2 regions of the Roseococcus sp. genome follow, and region 1 is predicted to be linked to the other one. Evidence: riboswitches for the same ligand, from Rfam matches in the RefSeq annotation. Region 1 holds a riboswitch; the other holds the start of a gene.
What was found. A riboswitch is a leader RNA that binds a small molecule or an ion and turns the genes downstream of it on or off. The one in region 1 is predicted to bind thiamine pyrophosphate.
Positions count from the first base shown of each region.

Region 2: linked by a shared signal. The riboswitch ahead of ACO057_RS08595 (ABC transporter substrate-binding protein) and the one ahead of thiS (sulfur carrier protein ThiS) in region 1 are both predicted to bind thiamine pyrophosphate.

Region 1 is NZ_CBDDFJ010000037.1:182,181-189,608, reverse strand. It holds gene ACO057_RS20665 (helix-turn-helix domain-containing protein) at 1-521, opposite strand, end outside; gene ACO057_RS20660 (hypothetical protein) at 550-774, shown strand; gene ACO057_RS20655 (type III PLP-dependent enzyme) at 837-1,967, opposite strand; gene ACO057_RS20650 (SDR family oxidoreductase) at 2,389-3,168, opposite strand; gene ACO057_RS20645 (thiazole synthase) at 3,226-4,029, opposite strand; gene thiS (sulfur carrier protein ThiS) at 4,033-4,266, opposite strand; TPP riboswitch at 4,309-4,420, opposite strand; gene aroQ (type II 3-dehydroquinate dehydratase) at 4,578-5,033, shown strand; gene accB (acetyl-CoA carboxylase biotin carboxyl carrier protein) at 5,030-5,500, shown strand; gene accC (acetyl-CoA carboxylase biotin carboxylase subunit) at 5,517-6,860, shown strand; gene aat (leucyl/phenylalanyl-tRNA--protein transferase) at 7,106-7,428, shown strand, end outside.
Region 2 is NZ_CBDDFJ010000018.1:1,383-8,810, forward strand. It holds gene ACO057_RS08580 (hypothetical protein) at 1-305, opposite strand, end outside; gene ACO057_RS08585 (Bug family tripartite tricarboxylate transporter substrate binding protein) at 367-1,320, opposite strand; gene ACO057_RS08590 (gamma-glutamyltransferase family protein) at 1,376-2,995, shown strand; TPP riboswitch at 3,064-3,177, shown strand; gene ACO057_RS08595 (ABC transporter substrate-binding protein) at 3,219-4,784, shown strand; gene ACO057_RS08600 (phasin family protein) at 4,828-5,250, opposite strand; gene ACO057_RS08605 (TetR family transcriptional regulator) at 5,371-6,000, opposite strand; gene ACO057_RS08610 (aminoglycoside phosphotransferase family protein) at 6,078-6,896, shown strand; gene ACO057_RS08615 (Bug family tripartite tricarboxylate transporter substrate binding protein) at 6,893-7,428, opposite strand, start outside.

The DNA.
Region 1 (7,428 bases):
CGGTCCTGCGGCACGGCGAGATCGAAGGCCAGGCAATCGCCCGGCCGCAGGACGCTCGCTACCCCGCTTTCGCGAATCGTCAGGCCGCCCGCGATCAGCCAGACGCAATGCCCGCGCATGAAGGCGTAGGACGAGGCCGGATAGGCCACGCGCCCACCCGGCGGCATCTCCACATGGATCATCTCGGGATCGGCGCCCGGCGGCGAAAGCTGCCGGCGGATATAGCCCGTCTCCGGATCGGTCCAGACCGCCTGTTCGGAGGCGCGCGCGAGGCGCCCCGCCCCGCCATCCGATTCGGCCCGCGCCAGCAGTGCCGAGACCGTCAGTCCGAAAGCCCCCGAAAGCCGGCCGAGCAGCGTCGCCGTGGGGCTGGCCTCGCCGCGCTCCACCTTGCTGATCATGGCGCGCGACACGCCCGAGGCCGTCGCCAGCTCCGCGATGGACCAGCCACGCGCCTCCCGCTCGCGCCGGATTCGGCCGGCCAGGAGGGATTGCAAAGGATCATCCAGCATGATGGACATGATGCTACTTTAGTGGAAACATCGACGCATGGCCATCGATTCCAGCAAGCCGCCCGGACTGGGCCATAACGGCGGACCGCCGCTCGACCCCGACGCCTCCTGGCGCTCCTTTTGCTGGCGCAAATCCCACAAGAAGGCCTGGAAGACCCCACCGCGGGAAATCGCCCTGCGCCGCCTCGCCCGCGCCGAGGAGCTGGGCATGACCTACAAGGAATACACGCTCGAGATCATGGAGCGCGGCAAGTACCTCTGAAGCAAAAAGAGCCGCCGCGGTCATCCCGCGGCGGCTCTTTCGATTTCGGCGTGTGCCGGAGATCAGATGTAGTGCTCGGCCAGCGGCTCGAAGCCGTTGAACTTCTGGCTGGCATAGGTCGTCACATAGGCGCCGGTCGCCAGCAGTTCCACGCGGTCGCCGGAGGTCAGCGCCATCGGCAGGCGGTAGTTGGACTTCTCGTAGAGCGTGTCCGTGCTGTCGCAGGTCGGGCCGGCGATGGTCACGGGACCCTCGGCCAAGCCGTCATGCGGCGTGCGGAACGCGTACTTGATCGCCTCGCCCTCGGTCTCGGCCAGGCCGCCGAAGCGGCCGATGTCGAGATAGACCCAGCGGACGGGATCGTTCTCGGCCTTGCGGCTCACCAGCACGACCTCGGCCTGGACCACGCCGGCATCGGCGACCAGGAAGCGGCCGGGCTCGATCACGATCTCGGGCAGGGCATTGCCGAAATGCTCGGCCATGGCGCCCATGATCGCCGAGCCGAACTCGTCGATCTGCGGCACTTCGGACTTGTAGCGGACCGGATAGCCGCCGCCGAGATTGACCATGCGCACCTTCACCCCGGCATCCACCAGATCGGTGAACAGCATGGCGACCTTGGCGATGGCCATCTCATAGGCGGCGGTGCGGACCTGCTGGCTGCCGACATGGAAGGACAGGCCGAAGGGATCGAGGCCCATCTGCCCGGCCTTAACCATGAGGTCCTTCGCCATCTCGATCTCGCAGCCGAACTTGCGCGACAGCGGCCACTCGGCGCCGTCATTGCCGACGAGGATGCGGCAATAGACGCGCGAGCCGGGCGCGGAACGGGCCAGCTTCTCCAGCTCCATCTCGCTGTCGAAGGCGAACATGCGCACGCCGCGCGCATAGGCGGCCACGATGTCGCGCTCGCGCTTGATGGTGTTGCCGTAGGAGATGGCCTCTGGCTCGGCGCCGGCATCGAGGCACATCGCCACTTCCTGGAAGCTGGCGGCGTCGAATTGCGAGCCGAGGCCGACCAGGCGCTCCAGCACGGGCGCGGCCGGATTGGCCTTCACCGCGTAATAGATGCGCGCCAGCGGCAGGGCGTGGCGCAGCCGGCGGAAGTTTTCTTCCACGCGGTCCACGTCGAGCACCAGGCACGGCGTCGCCGGCAGAGTGTCAGCCAGGAAGCGAGCGACCTTCGGGGTCATCGCATGCACCTTCCACAAACATAGTGGAACCACCCCATCGGGGCGGCCCCAGATTGACGAAACGGTCGAACGAACCAGCGACCAGAAGAAAACCGGAAGGGTGAGCCCCCGGGGTTGCCAGAACGCTTGACGTCGTTGCGTAAACCTTGCGCCGCGGTGGCGAGCCCAAGTGAGGGACTCAGCTCCGTGGGCCTGGGGCCAGAGGCACGTGCGTACTGCGTCTTGTGTGGCGGCATGTAGGACTGCCGCTTCGGCAAAGCAAGCGGCTTTACGAGGGCAAACGAAGTTTTTTCGTGCCACCCCTGGGGGAGACCGGAAACCCCTCCGAAACTCCCCCTGGGGGTCACGACGAAACGCCCGAATGGCCCCCGGGGTTGCCGGAGTGTTTCCGGCGCACGTCAGGGATGCGCCGGACGCATTGTTACAGCGTGCCGGGGTAGGAACCGCCGTCCAGGAGAATGCTCTGTCCCGAGGTGAAGCCCGCATGCGCCGAGCAGAGGAAGGCGGCGAACGCCCCGAATTCCTCGGCCGTCCCCAGGCGCCCTGCAGGAATCGCCTTCACGGCATTGCGCTCCAGCTCCTCCATGGTCGAGGTGCCGGCCGCGACGACCTGGCGCCAGTTGCCCCGGATGCGGTCCGTGTCGAAGGGGCCGGGCAGGAGGTGGTTGATGGTGACGTTGTTCGACGCCACCCGCCGCGCCAGCGAGGCCAGCGCGCCCGTGAGACCGGCCCGCGCGCCGTTGGACAGCTCCAGCCGCGCGATCGGCGCCTTCACCGAATAGCTGGTGATGTTCAGCACCCGGCCGAACTTCCGTTCGATCATCTTGGGCAGCACGGCCTTGATGAGCGCGATCGGCGTCAGCATGTTGGCCTCGACGGCCTTCCGCCAGTCGTCCAGCTCGAAGCCGGAGAACTCGCCCTGGGGCGGGCCGCCGGCATTGGTGATGAGGATGTCGGGGTCCGGGCAGGCGGCGAGCACATCGGCCCGCCCCGCCTCGGTGGTGATATCGCCCTGGACGGTCTTCACGGAAACGCCCGTCGCGTCGCGAATGGCCTTGGCCGCGGCTTCCAGCGCCTCGCCGCCGCGTGCGGTGATGATGAGTTCCACGCCTTCGCGCGCCAGAGCCTCGGCGCAACCGCGGCCGAGACCCTTGGAGCCGGCGCAGACGATGGCCCTGCGCCCCTTGATGCCGAGATCCATGATCTTGTCCCTCCCTAGTGGTGAAGGGACAATCCTGCCTCGGCGCGGAACCCCCGGCTAGCGGATGAGCCCGGACATCGGGCTCGACGCATCCGCCCGGTAGTCGCGCGGCATGCGCCCGGCCAGGAAGGCCTCGCGCCCCGCGATCACCGCATGCTTCATCGCCACGGCCATCCTCACCGGGTCCTGGGCATGGGCGATGGCCGAATTGAGCAGCACCGCGTCGCAGCCGAGCTCCATGGCGAAGGCCGCCTCGCTGGCCGTGCCGATGCCCGCATCCACCAGCACCGGAACCTTGGCGTTCTGCTTGATGGTGCGGATCATATAGGGGTTCACGACCCCCATGCCCGAGCCGATCGGCGCGCCCAGCGGCATGATGGCCACGCAGCCCATCTCTTCCAGCCGCTTCGCCGCCACCGGGTCGTCCGCGCAATAGACCATGACCTCGAAGCCGTCCGCGAGCAGGGCCGCGGCCGCCTCGAAGGTGCCGGCCATGTCGGGATAGAGGTAGGGGGGCGGGCCCAGCACCTCGAGCTTCACGAGGTTCCAGCCGCCGGCCTCGCGCGCCAGGCGCAGGGTGCGGACCGCCTCCTGCGCCGTGTGGCAGCCGGCCGTGTTGGGCAGATAGGTGAAGTCCTGCGGCGAGACGAAGTCCTGCAGCATGGGCGCCGAGGCGTCGGAGAGATTCACGCGGCGCACGGCGACGGTGACGATCTCGGCCCCGCTGGCGCGGATGCTCTCGCCGGTCTCTTCCAGGCTCTTGTAGCGACCGGTGCCCACGATGAGGCGGGACTTGAAGCGGCGCCCGGCCACCTCCCAGCTGTCGTCGGTGATGGCGGGCGGGCGGATGTCGTCGGGCATGGTTCAGCCCCCTCCGATGAAATGAACGATCTCAATCGCGTCGCCGGCGCTGAGCATCGTCGTTGAATATTGCGAACGCGGCACGATTTCCAGGTTCCGCTCGACGGCGACCTTGCGTTCCGCCAGCCCGATCTCGGCCAGCAGGCCCGTGACGCTGGTGCCGGCGGGCACGGCGCGCATCTCGCCATTGACCGACAGCGCGATCTGAAGATTTGGTGGTGCCAGGGTATCAGGCATCTCTCGCTTCATCCCAAAACAGACTCGATGGGACGGGGAGGCGCGACGCCGATATCCCATCCCTATCGCCGGCATGACCCGGATCAGGTTCAAAGAGTTGACCGCGTCCGCGCGGAATCTCAGCCCTCCGGAAAGGGCTCCCCTTGGTTCGCCCAATGCTGCGTCCTGACGCCCCAGGAAGTCAACATCGGCTATTCGGGCAGATGGCCGCCGCGCCCCTCCGCGACAAGCCCCCGAACGCCCCGCGCTTGCCCGCGCCTCGCGTCGCGTGCTAGCCCCGGCCCCTTCGAGAGGCCCCTCCGGGAATCGACATGAACCTGATCGCCGTGTTCAACGGCCCCAATCTAAACATGCTGGGCACGCGCGAGCCGGAGAAATACGGCACCGCGACGCTCGACGATGTGGAAAACCTCTGCGCCGAAGCGGCGGAAGAGCTGGGGCTCGCCATCGACTTCCGCCAGACGAATGTCGAGGGCGAGCTGGTCTCCTGGATCCAGGAGTGCCGCGGCCGCGCCGCCGGCATCGTGATCAACCCGGCGGGCTACACCACCACCTCGATCGCCATCCTGGACGCGCTTCTCGCCGTCGGGCTGCCGGTGGTCGAGGTCCACATCACAAATATCCATCGGCGCGAGGAGTTCCGGCATAACAGCCTGGTCTCCAAGGCCGCCACCGGCGTCATCGCCGGCCTGGGCGTCGCGGGCTACGCGCTCGCGCTGCAGGCCATGGCGGGACTGATCGGCGGAGATGAGGACGAAGACGCATGACCAGTGGCATCCAGTTCGACGCGGAGGCGATCCGCAAGCTCGCCGAGATCCTGCGCGAGACCGACCTCACCGAGATCGAGATCTCCGAGAAGGACTCCCGCATCCGCGTGGCGCGCATCCTGCCGGCGGTGACGGTCGCCGCGCCGGTGATGGCGGCGGCGCCCGCCGCCGTGGCTGCGCCCGCCCTGGCAGCGGCCCCGGCCGTGGACCCTTCCGCGATCGACCTCAAGAATCCCGGCCTGGTGACCTCGCCGATGGTGGGCGTGGCCTATCTCTCGCCCGAGCCCGGCACGCCGCAGTTCGTGCAGCTCGGCGCGACGGTGACGCAGGGCCAGACGCTGCTGCTCATCGAGGCGATGAAGACCTTCAACCAGATCAAGGCCCCGCGCGCCGGCACGGTGACCCGCATCCTGATCGAGACGGGCACGCCGGTGGAATACGGCGAGCCGCTGGTCCTGGTGGAATAGGCCGGGAACCGGCTCGATGATCAAAAAGGTCCTCATCGCGAATCGGGGCGAGATCGCGCTCCGCGTTCACCGCGCCTGCCAGGAAATGGGCATCCGCACCGTGGCCGTGCACAGCACGGCCGACGCCTCCGCCATGCACGTCCGCCTCGCCGACGAGAGCGTCTGCATCGGCCCGCCGGCGGCGCGCGACAGCTACCTCAACGTCGCCGCCATCCTCTCGGCCGCCACCATCACGGGCGCCGACGCCATCCATCCCGGCTACGGCTTCCTCTCGGAGAACGCCGGCTTCGCGGAGATGGTGGAGGCCCACGGCCTCATCTTCATCGGCCCGACCGCCGCGCATATCCGCATGATGGGCGACAAGATCTCGGCCAAGAACGCCATGCGCGAGCTCGGCGTGCCGCTGGTCCCCGGCTCGAAGGGCGCGCTCGACACGCTCGAGGAGGCCCGCGAGGTCGCCGAGCAGATCATGTACCCCGTGCTCATCAAGGCCGCCGCCGGCGGTGGCGGGCGCGGCATGAAGGTGGCGCATTCCGCGGACGAGCTGGAGGAGGCCTGGCGCGTCGCGCGCACGGAGTCCAAGGCGGCCTTCGGCAACGACGCCGTCTATATGGAGAAGTACCTCGACAAGCCGCGGCATATCGAGCTCCAGGTCCTGGCCGACAACCACGGCAACGTGGTCCATTTCGGCGAGCGCGACTGCTCGCTCCAGCGGCGCCACCAGAAGCTGGTCGAGGAGGCGGGCTCCCCTGCCCTCACCGGCGCCGAGCGCGACGTCCTGGGCGCCCAGGTCACCTCGGGCCTGCGCAAGCTCGGCTACCGCAATGCCGGCACGCTGGAGTTCCTCTACCAGGACGGCCAATTCGCCTTCATCGAGATGAACACCCGCCTGCAGGTCGAGCATCCGGTGACCGAGATGGTCAGCGGGATCGACCTGGTGCGCGAGCAGATCCGCATCGCCTCGGGCGAGCCGCTCGGCTACGGCCAGGAGGACGTGACCTTCTCCGGCCACGCCATCGAATGCCGCATCACCGCCGAGGACGCCGTGACCTTCGCGCCCTCGCCGGGCAAGGTGAACACCTTCCACGCCCCCGGCGGCCTGGGCGTGCGCGTCGATAGCGCGCTCTACTCGGGCTATTCAGTGCCGCCGCATTACGACAGCCTGGTGGCCAAGCTCATCGTCCATGCGCCCGACCGCGACCGGGCCATCGCCCGCATGCGCCGGGCCCTGGAGGAGATGGTGGTCGACGGCATCGAGACCACGCTGCCGCTGCACCGACGGATCATGGCCGACCCGGAATTCCAATCCGGCGAGTACACGATCCACTGGCTGGAGCGCTTCGTCGGCCGGACGGACTGAGACGCCGCGACCAGCCGCCGCTTTTTGCGCGGCGGCGAGTTACATCATGCCGCACCCTATGCCCTCGCTTGAGCCGCGCTACGCGGCCAGGGGCCTTTGGGGTGCGAAGCAACATGAAAATTCTTACGTCAAGAGGCCGTTTCGAAACGGGCGGATCGGTGTCTAAGATGACGTCGTGGAATCCCTGAAGGCAAAGACCTCGCCCTCGCGCCCCGTGCGCCCAGCCGTGACAGGCTGATCCTCGCATGTCGCGCCGCCAGATGGACATCACGCCTGAGTTGATGTTGCGGGCATATCGGATCGGCCTGTTTCCCATGGCCGAGAGCCGCGACGCGAGAACGCTCTACTGGCTCGATCCGGAGCAGCGGGGCGTGATCCCGCTCACCGACTTCCACCTGTCCCGCCGGCTGGCGCGGCGAATGCGGCAATCGCCCTATCGAGTCACGGCGAATCGGGCCTTTGAGCGGGTTATCGACGAATGCGCCGCCCCCCGGCCGAGTTCGCCCGAGAGCTGGATCAATGCGGAGATCCGCGCGCTCTTCCTCGCCTTGCATGAGCAGGGGCACGC
Region 2 (7,428 bases), on a different contig from region 1:
AAGGTGCGCGGCAGGAGCATCGGGTCCGCGACCACGGAGTATCGGCCACGGACCGAGGAAAACGCCTCGCGGTAGCGGCTGTCCTTGCGGAGCTGACCGAGCTTCTTCCACTCCGTTTCACCGAAGGGCCGGGTCAGCAGGATCGGCGAAGGCGGCGCGCTTTTCCGCTGCCGGGCCTCCTCGCGGTCCACGGCACGGATGACCGACATCAGGTCGTCCTTCCGGCCGCGCTTCTTGATCAGCATGGTTGCCGAGACAATCACGACGAGCGCCGCCAAGGCAATCAGCAGCTTCTCGATGTCCATGTGCCCCCCCGTTTTCCGGAAGGTTAGAGCCTGGCGGCGCGGATCGGCCAGCCGGAAGGAATCACCCGCCTCTCGCGCCGGTCGCGGCCAGGATCGGCGCCCAGCGCGCCGTCTCCGCCGCCAGGAACTCCGCGAGGGCCACGGGCCCGCCGGGCATGCCCTGCAGGCCCGAATCCGCCAGCCGCCGCTGTGTCGCCGGCTGGGCCAGGGCCGTCGCGCAGGCCTCGGCCAGCCGCGCGATCGCCGGGGCCGGCGTGTTCGCGGGCGCATAGAGCGCCTGCCAGGAGGAGGAGGTGAAGCCCGGCACCGCCGAGGCGAGGGTCGGCAGTTCCGGCAGCATCGCCGAACGATCCGCCGTGGTCACGGCGAGGCCGAAGACCTGCCCGTCGCGCGCCAGGGGCGCCAGCAGGGTCTGGCTGTCGATCATGAAGTCCACGCGGCCGGCCGTGAGGTCCGTCACCGCCTGGGGCGTGCCGCGATAGGGCACCACGGTGAAGTCTACCCCCGCGAGCTTCTTCAGCAGCTCGCCCGCCAGATGCGAGGCGGCGCCGATGCCCGTCGTCGCGAAGGTCGCCTTGTCGCCGCGCGTGCGGAGCCAGGCGAGGAAGCCGGCCAGGTCGCGCGCGGGCACCGAGGGGTGGACGGCCAGCAGGAAGGGCTGCTGCGAGATCAGCGTGACGGGGGCGAAATCCCGCGCGGGATCGGGCGCGTCGGGATAGAGTGCCTGCATCACCGAATGCGCGGCCCCGCTCACCAGCAACGTCAGCCCGTCCGGCGCGGCGCGGGCCACGGTGCGCGCGCCGATGAGCGCGCCGGCGCCGGGCTGGTTCTCGATCACGATGGTCTGGCCGAGCGCCTGGGCCATCGGCTCGGACAGGATGCGCGCCGCGACGTCGATGATGCCGCCGGCCGCGAAGGGCACCACGATGCGGATGGACCGCGATTGGGCGAGCGCCGGCTTCGCCAAAGCGGGCGCGGCGAGGAGGGGGGCGGCGAGGAGGGCGCGGCGATGCATGACAGGCTCCGGCATTTGGGATCATCGTGGCGCACAAGCCAGAGTCGAGGAAGCCATGCGCGCGCTGTTGCTGCTCATCCTTATAATGCCTGGACTGGCGCAGGCCGAGCCCTCGCGCGCGACGCGCCAGATGGTCGCGACCGCCAATCCCCTCGCTTCGGAAGCGGGGCGCGCGATGCTGCGCGCGGGCGGCAGCGCGATCGACGCCGCCGTCGCCGCCCAGGCCGTGCTGAGCGTGGTCGAGCCGCATGCCTCCGGCCTGCTCGCCGGCGGCGTCATGCTGCTGTGGGATCCCGCCGAGCGGCGGCTGCGGCATTGGGAGGGCGTGGGCGCCGCGCCGATGGCCGCCACCGCCGCGCTCGACGTCGACACGGACGGCTCGCGCCTGCCGCGCGAGGTCGTCCGCACCGGGCGCGCCTTCGCCGTTCCGGGCAGCATCGCGGTGCTGGCGGCCGCGCATGCCGGACATGGCCGGCTGCCCTGGGCCGATCTCTTCGCGCCGGCCATCCGCCTCGCGCAGGAGGGCTTCCCCATGCCGCCCTATCTGCATGCGATTCTGCTCCAGCAAAGGACCGTGCTCGCCGCGCGCGAGGATTTCCGCGCGATCTTCTTCGACGCGGATGGGCAGCCCATCCCGGTCCAGGGGCTCGTGAGGAATCCCGCCCATGCCGAGGCCCTGCGCCTTGTCGCGGCGCGCGGTGTGGACGCCCTGCGCGATGGTCCCTTCGCCGAGGCGATCCTGGCGGCGGCCCGCGGCGGGCCCTTGCCCTCATTGATCACGGCCGAGGATCTGCGCGACTTTCGCCCCATCGAGCGCGACGCGCTCTGCGGCCAGGCCTTCGCGCATTGGATCTGCACCACCCCGGCGCCCTCCCTGGGCGGGCTGTCGGTGCTGCAGCAGCTCGGCCTGCTGGAGCGCGCGGGTTTCGCCCGGGTTGAGCCCGGCAGCGCCGAGGCCGCGCATCTGCTCATCGAGGCCGGGCGTCTGGCCCGCGCAGACCGGCGGCTCTGGGGCGGCGACCCGCGCTTCGTAACCGTGCCCGAGGCCGCGCTGATCTCGCCCCGCTACCTGGACCGCCGGGTCGCGCTGATCGAGCCCGGCCGCGCAATGGCGGGCCCCGTGGCCGGCGATCCGGAGGCGGGGCCGCTGACGACGCATGTCGCCGTCCTCGACGCCTTCGGCGGCGCGGTCTCCTTCACCACGACGAACAGCTTCAATTTCGGCGCGCAGCTGCTGGCGATGGGCGTGGTGCTGAACAACGGCCTCTCCAATTTCGCGCGCACGGGGGCGAACCGCATGCAGGGCGGCAAGCGACCCGCGACCACCATGGCGCCCAGCTTCGTCTTCGACGCATCCGGTGCGGTGGAGATCGTGATCGGCGCGGGTGGCGGCTCGTGGATTCCCGATGCGGTGGCGGGCGGCCTCGCGGAGATGCTCGCCTGGCGGCGCGACGCCTGGGAGGGCACGGCGCGCCCGCGCCTGGGCGCGCAGGCCGGGCGCGTCGAGCTGGAGGAGGGCACGCCCGCGGCCGCGCTGGCGCCCGCTCTGCGCGCCATGGGCCACGAGCCGCATGTGATCCGCATCAACACCGGCATGCAGATCCTGCGGCGCATCCCCGGCGGCATCGAGGGCGCGGCCGATCCGCGCCGCGACGGGGTCGCGCTGGGCGATTAGCCCGGCCGGGGGGGCGGTCCTGCGCCCCCATCCATCTGGACAGGAATCGCGCCCCGGCGCATCTCTCCCTCGTCACCTGGGTGAGCGCCTATTCGCGGGCGCTGAGAGGCGGGACGTCATCCCGCGAGCCCTGGAACCTGATCCGGTTCGGACCGGCGAAGGGATGGGTGCGCATCCTCGATGCCGTCCGTCCCCGCGCCTCCGCGCCGAATGGAGGAAATGGATGGACCGCCGTAGCCTGTTGATGTCCCCTGCGCTGCTCGCCGCGCCGGCCTATGCCCAAGGCGCGCGCGCGCGAACGCTGCGCTTCATGCCGCAGGCCGGGCTCTCGGCGCTCGACCCGATCTTCAACCCGACGACCATCGTCACCACCCACGGCTTCTGCGTCTTCGACACGCTCTATGGCGCCGACCGGGCGCTGCGCCCGCATCCGCAGATGGCGGCCGGCCACGAGGTCTCGGCCGACGCGCTCACCTGGCGCATCACCCTGCGCGAGGGCCTGCGCTTCCATGACGGCGACCCCGTCCGCGCCCGCGATTGCGTGGCGAGCATCCGCCGCTGGGCCGTCCGCGACGGCTTCGGCCAGGTGCTGATGCAGGCCACGGCCGAGCTTTCCGCGGCGGACGACAGGACCATCGTCTTCCGCTTGCGCCGGCCCTTCCCGGCGCTGCTCGACGCGCTCGCCAAGCCGGGCTCCTCGCCCTGCTTCATGATGCCCGAGCGCCTGGCGAGCCAGCCCGCCGACCGGCCCATCACCGAGGCGGTGGGCAGCGGCCCGTGGAAGTTCCTGCCCGGCGAATTCGTCCCCGGCGCGAGTGCCGCCTATCTCCGCAACGAGCGCTACATCCCGCGCGACGAGCCGGCCGAGGCGGCGGCCGGCGGCAAGCGCGTGCATTTCGACCGGCTGGAGCTCACCTGGATCCCCGACGGCGGCACGGCGGCCGCCGCGCTGCGTACCGGCGAGATCGACTGGATCGAATACCCGCTGCCCGACCTGGTTCCCGTGCTCGATCGCGACCGCAACACGAAGACGCAGATCTACGACCCCAACGGCTTCCTCGGCTTCCTGCGCTTCAACTGCCTGTATCCGCCCTTCAACGATGTGCGCCTCCGCCGCGCCATTCGCGACGTGATCGTCCAGCCCGATTTCATGCAGGCCGTGGCCCTGCCGCAGGACTGGCAGGAATGCCACGCGATGTTCCCCTGCGGCCTGCCCAACGTCGTCGAATCCACCCCGGCCACGCGGGGCGTGGCGGCCATGGACCGCGCCCGCGCCGCCCTGCGCGAGGCGGGCTACAGGGGCGAGCCCATCGTCCACATCAACCCGAGCGACTTCCCCGCCGTCACCCAGCAGGGCCGTCTCACGGTGGATCTGATGCGGCGGCTCGGCGTGAACATGGAAGTGGTGGAGAGCGACTGGGCCACTATCATCGCGCGCCGCGCCAATCGCGCCCCGCCGGCCCAGGGCGGGTGGAACCTGCACAACACCAACGGCCCGGCGGCGACCATCGCCAACCCGGCCGTGAGCTGGGCGATCCGCATGCACGGCGCGGCGGCCTGGCCGGGCTGGCCGGAGGATGCGGGGGTGGAGGAGCAGGTCGCGGCCTGGGTCCAGGCGCCGGACGTGGCGGCGCAGGAGGCGGCGATGAAGAAGCTGCAGGAATTGCTCTGGGAAGCGGTGCCGATCGCGCCCACAGGGCTGTTCCGGCTGCGGACGGCCTTCCGCGCGGATCTCACGGGCGTGCTGCAGGCGCCCAACCCGATGCTGTGGAACCTGCGGCGGAGCTGAGGGAGAGGGGCGCCGCCCCTCTCAAGCCTGGTGCGGCAGGGCCTCAGCCCTTGTGCATCAGGCCCTTCACCTCTTCGACGGCCTCGCCGAAGCGGCGGTTCAGCACGCCCACGGCCTCGCCATTGGACTTCTGAATGAGCTCGGCGATCTCCTGCATATTCGCCACCGCGCGCTCATAGGCGGCCTTCATCATCTCGGCCTGCTTGGCGGCCTTGTCCTGCGGCGAACCGTCGGCGGTGGCGAGGCTCTGCACGGCCTGGGACATCTCGCCCATCGCCTGCTGCACGATCTCCATGTTGCGCTTGGCCACGGCCTGCGCGCCCTCCATGGCCAGCTTGTTGGCGGTGGTCAGCGCGTCGAGGTTGCGCTTCTGCGCTTCGGCGAAGGCCTGGAAGTCCGGCACGTTCGGCATCTTCATCGATCCGAACATCTTCATGATTTCGTCAGTATTGAAGGGGCTCGACATCAGTGACCTCCTGAGAAACCCAGGGACCCCGGAGGTCCACGGGCGAGATGGGTTTCAGTCCCGCCGGAAGCCTACACCCGTCGCGACGGGGAAAGTAGACGACGCGCTGGTCTCAACGTCTCAAATCGATTCCGGCCCGGCCAAGGCTATCGCCGGTTCAGGCTGCGTGACCCGTGATGTCTCCGTGAAACCCAGCATGCGCGCAAGACGATCGGCGCGGTCCAGCGCGCGGTCCAGCGCGGCCATGGTGGATGAGAGATCGGCGCTGTCATCCTTCTCCCAGGCGCGAAGGGCCGCGAGCCACACCCCGCCGAGGCCCTTGGCCCGCAGCAGCCCCGAAGGTCCGCTCGCATCGAGGCCCACGGCCTCCAGCATCCAGGCCATGGAGGGCAGCATCCGCGTCGACAGCCAGAGCGCCAGCAGCGGCGACATCGGCAGGTCGTGCATCAGCCGGACCACGCCGGGGCGGTCGGGCTGCAGCGCGTCCAGGCGGCGCATCAGCACGTCGAAGAGCTTGTCGCGCACGCTGGCGCCGGGGTCGTCGATCGTGCCTTCCAGCACGGCGGCGTCCACGGCGCGTCCATGCGCCTCCAGGATCGCGTGCGGGCTATCGAAGGTCCGCCGCAGCTCGGCGAGGGAGAGGCCGGATTCGGCGGCGATGCCGCGCATGGTGAGGCCGCGCCAGCCGCCTTCGGCCAGGACGCGCCAGAAGGCGGAGATGATCGCATCGGGGGAAACGGAGCCGGTCATGCCCGCAAGATCGTGCCGCAGCCCGCCCGACGCAAGCTCCAAGGCCGCGCGGGACGGTCTGTGATACATCGGACCGCATGTTCGATGTCTATCTGCGCCGCTGGGATCTCCTGCCGGACGGCCCGCCCATCCTGACCCGCGCGGCGCACCTGCTGCCGGTGCGGCACCGGGGCGAGCCGGCCATGCTGCGGCTGGAAGAGGGCCGGAGCGGCGCGTTGATCCGGAGCGGCACGTTGATGGCGTGGTGGGCCGGCGACGGCGCCGCCCGCGTGCTGGCCCAGGCCGAGGATGCGCTGCTGCTGGAACGGGCCACCGGGCCGCGCTCCCTGGCGGATATGGCCCGCGACGGTCAGGACGACGAGGTCTGCGCCATCCTCTGCGCCGTCGCGGCCCGCCTGCACCGGCCTCGCGGCGCGCCGCCGCCCGATCTGATTTCGCTCGAAGACGGGTTCGCCGAACTGTGGCCCGCGGCGTCGGCGCAGGGTGGCATCCTGGCGCGCTGCGCGGCCACCGCCCGCGAATTGCTGGCACAGCCGCGCGAGGTGGTGAGCCTGCATGGCGATCTCCATCACGACAACGTGCTCGACTTCGGGGCGCGCGGCTGGCTGGCCATCGATCCGGCGGGCATGCTTGGCGAGCGGGGCTTCGATTTCGCCAATATCTTCACCAATCCCGACCTCACCGATCCGACCCGGCCGGTCGCGACGCGGCCCGGGCGATTCGCCCGGCGGGTCGAGGTGGTGGCGCAGTCGGCCGGGCTGGAGCGCCGGCGGCTGTTGTGCTGGATCCTGGCCTGGGCCGGGCTCTCGGCGGCCTGGTTTCTCGGCGACGGCGATCCGGCGGCGATCGACCTCGAGATCGCCGCCCTGGCCGCGGCCGAGCTGGACCGCGCTTAATCGACCACGATGTTGCCCAGGCGGATCACCTCCCGCCAGCGATCGAGCTCGCCGCGGATCAGGGCGGTGTATTCCGCCGGCCCCATCGTCCCCGGCACCACGCCGATCGCCGCGAAACGCTCGATGACGCCCGGATCGGTCAAAGCCGCGCCGATCTCGCTGTTCCAGCGCGCCACGATCTCTGCCGGAACCCCGGCCGGGGCCGAGAAGCCGAACCAGTTGGTCGCGGTCACGCCGGGCAGTCCGGCCTCGATGAAGGTCGGTACGTCGGCCAGCGAGGCGGGGCGCGTGGCCTCGCTCGTCGCCAGGGGGCGCAGGCGCCCGCCGCGCAGATGCGGCAGCGCGATGGGCAGGCTTTCCATGATGGCCGGGATCTGGCCGCTGATGGTGTCCGTCAGCGCCGCCGCCGAGCCGCGATAGGGCACATGGGTCAGCTCGATGCCCGCCTCGCGCGCCAGCACCTGGCCGATCAGGTGGTTCAGCGTGCCGTTGCCGCCCGAGCCGTAGGTGACCTGGCCGGGCCGCGCCTTCG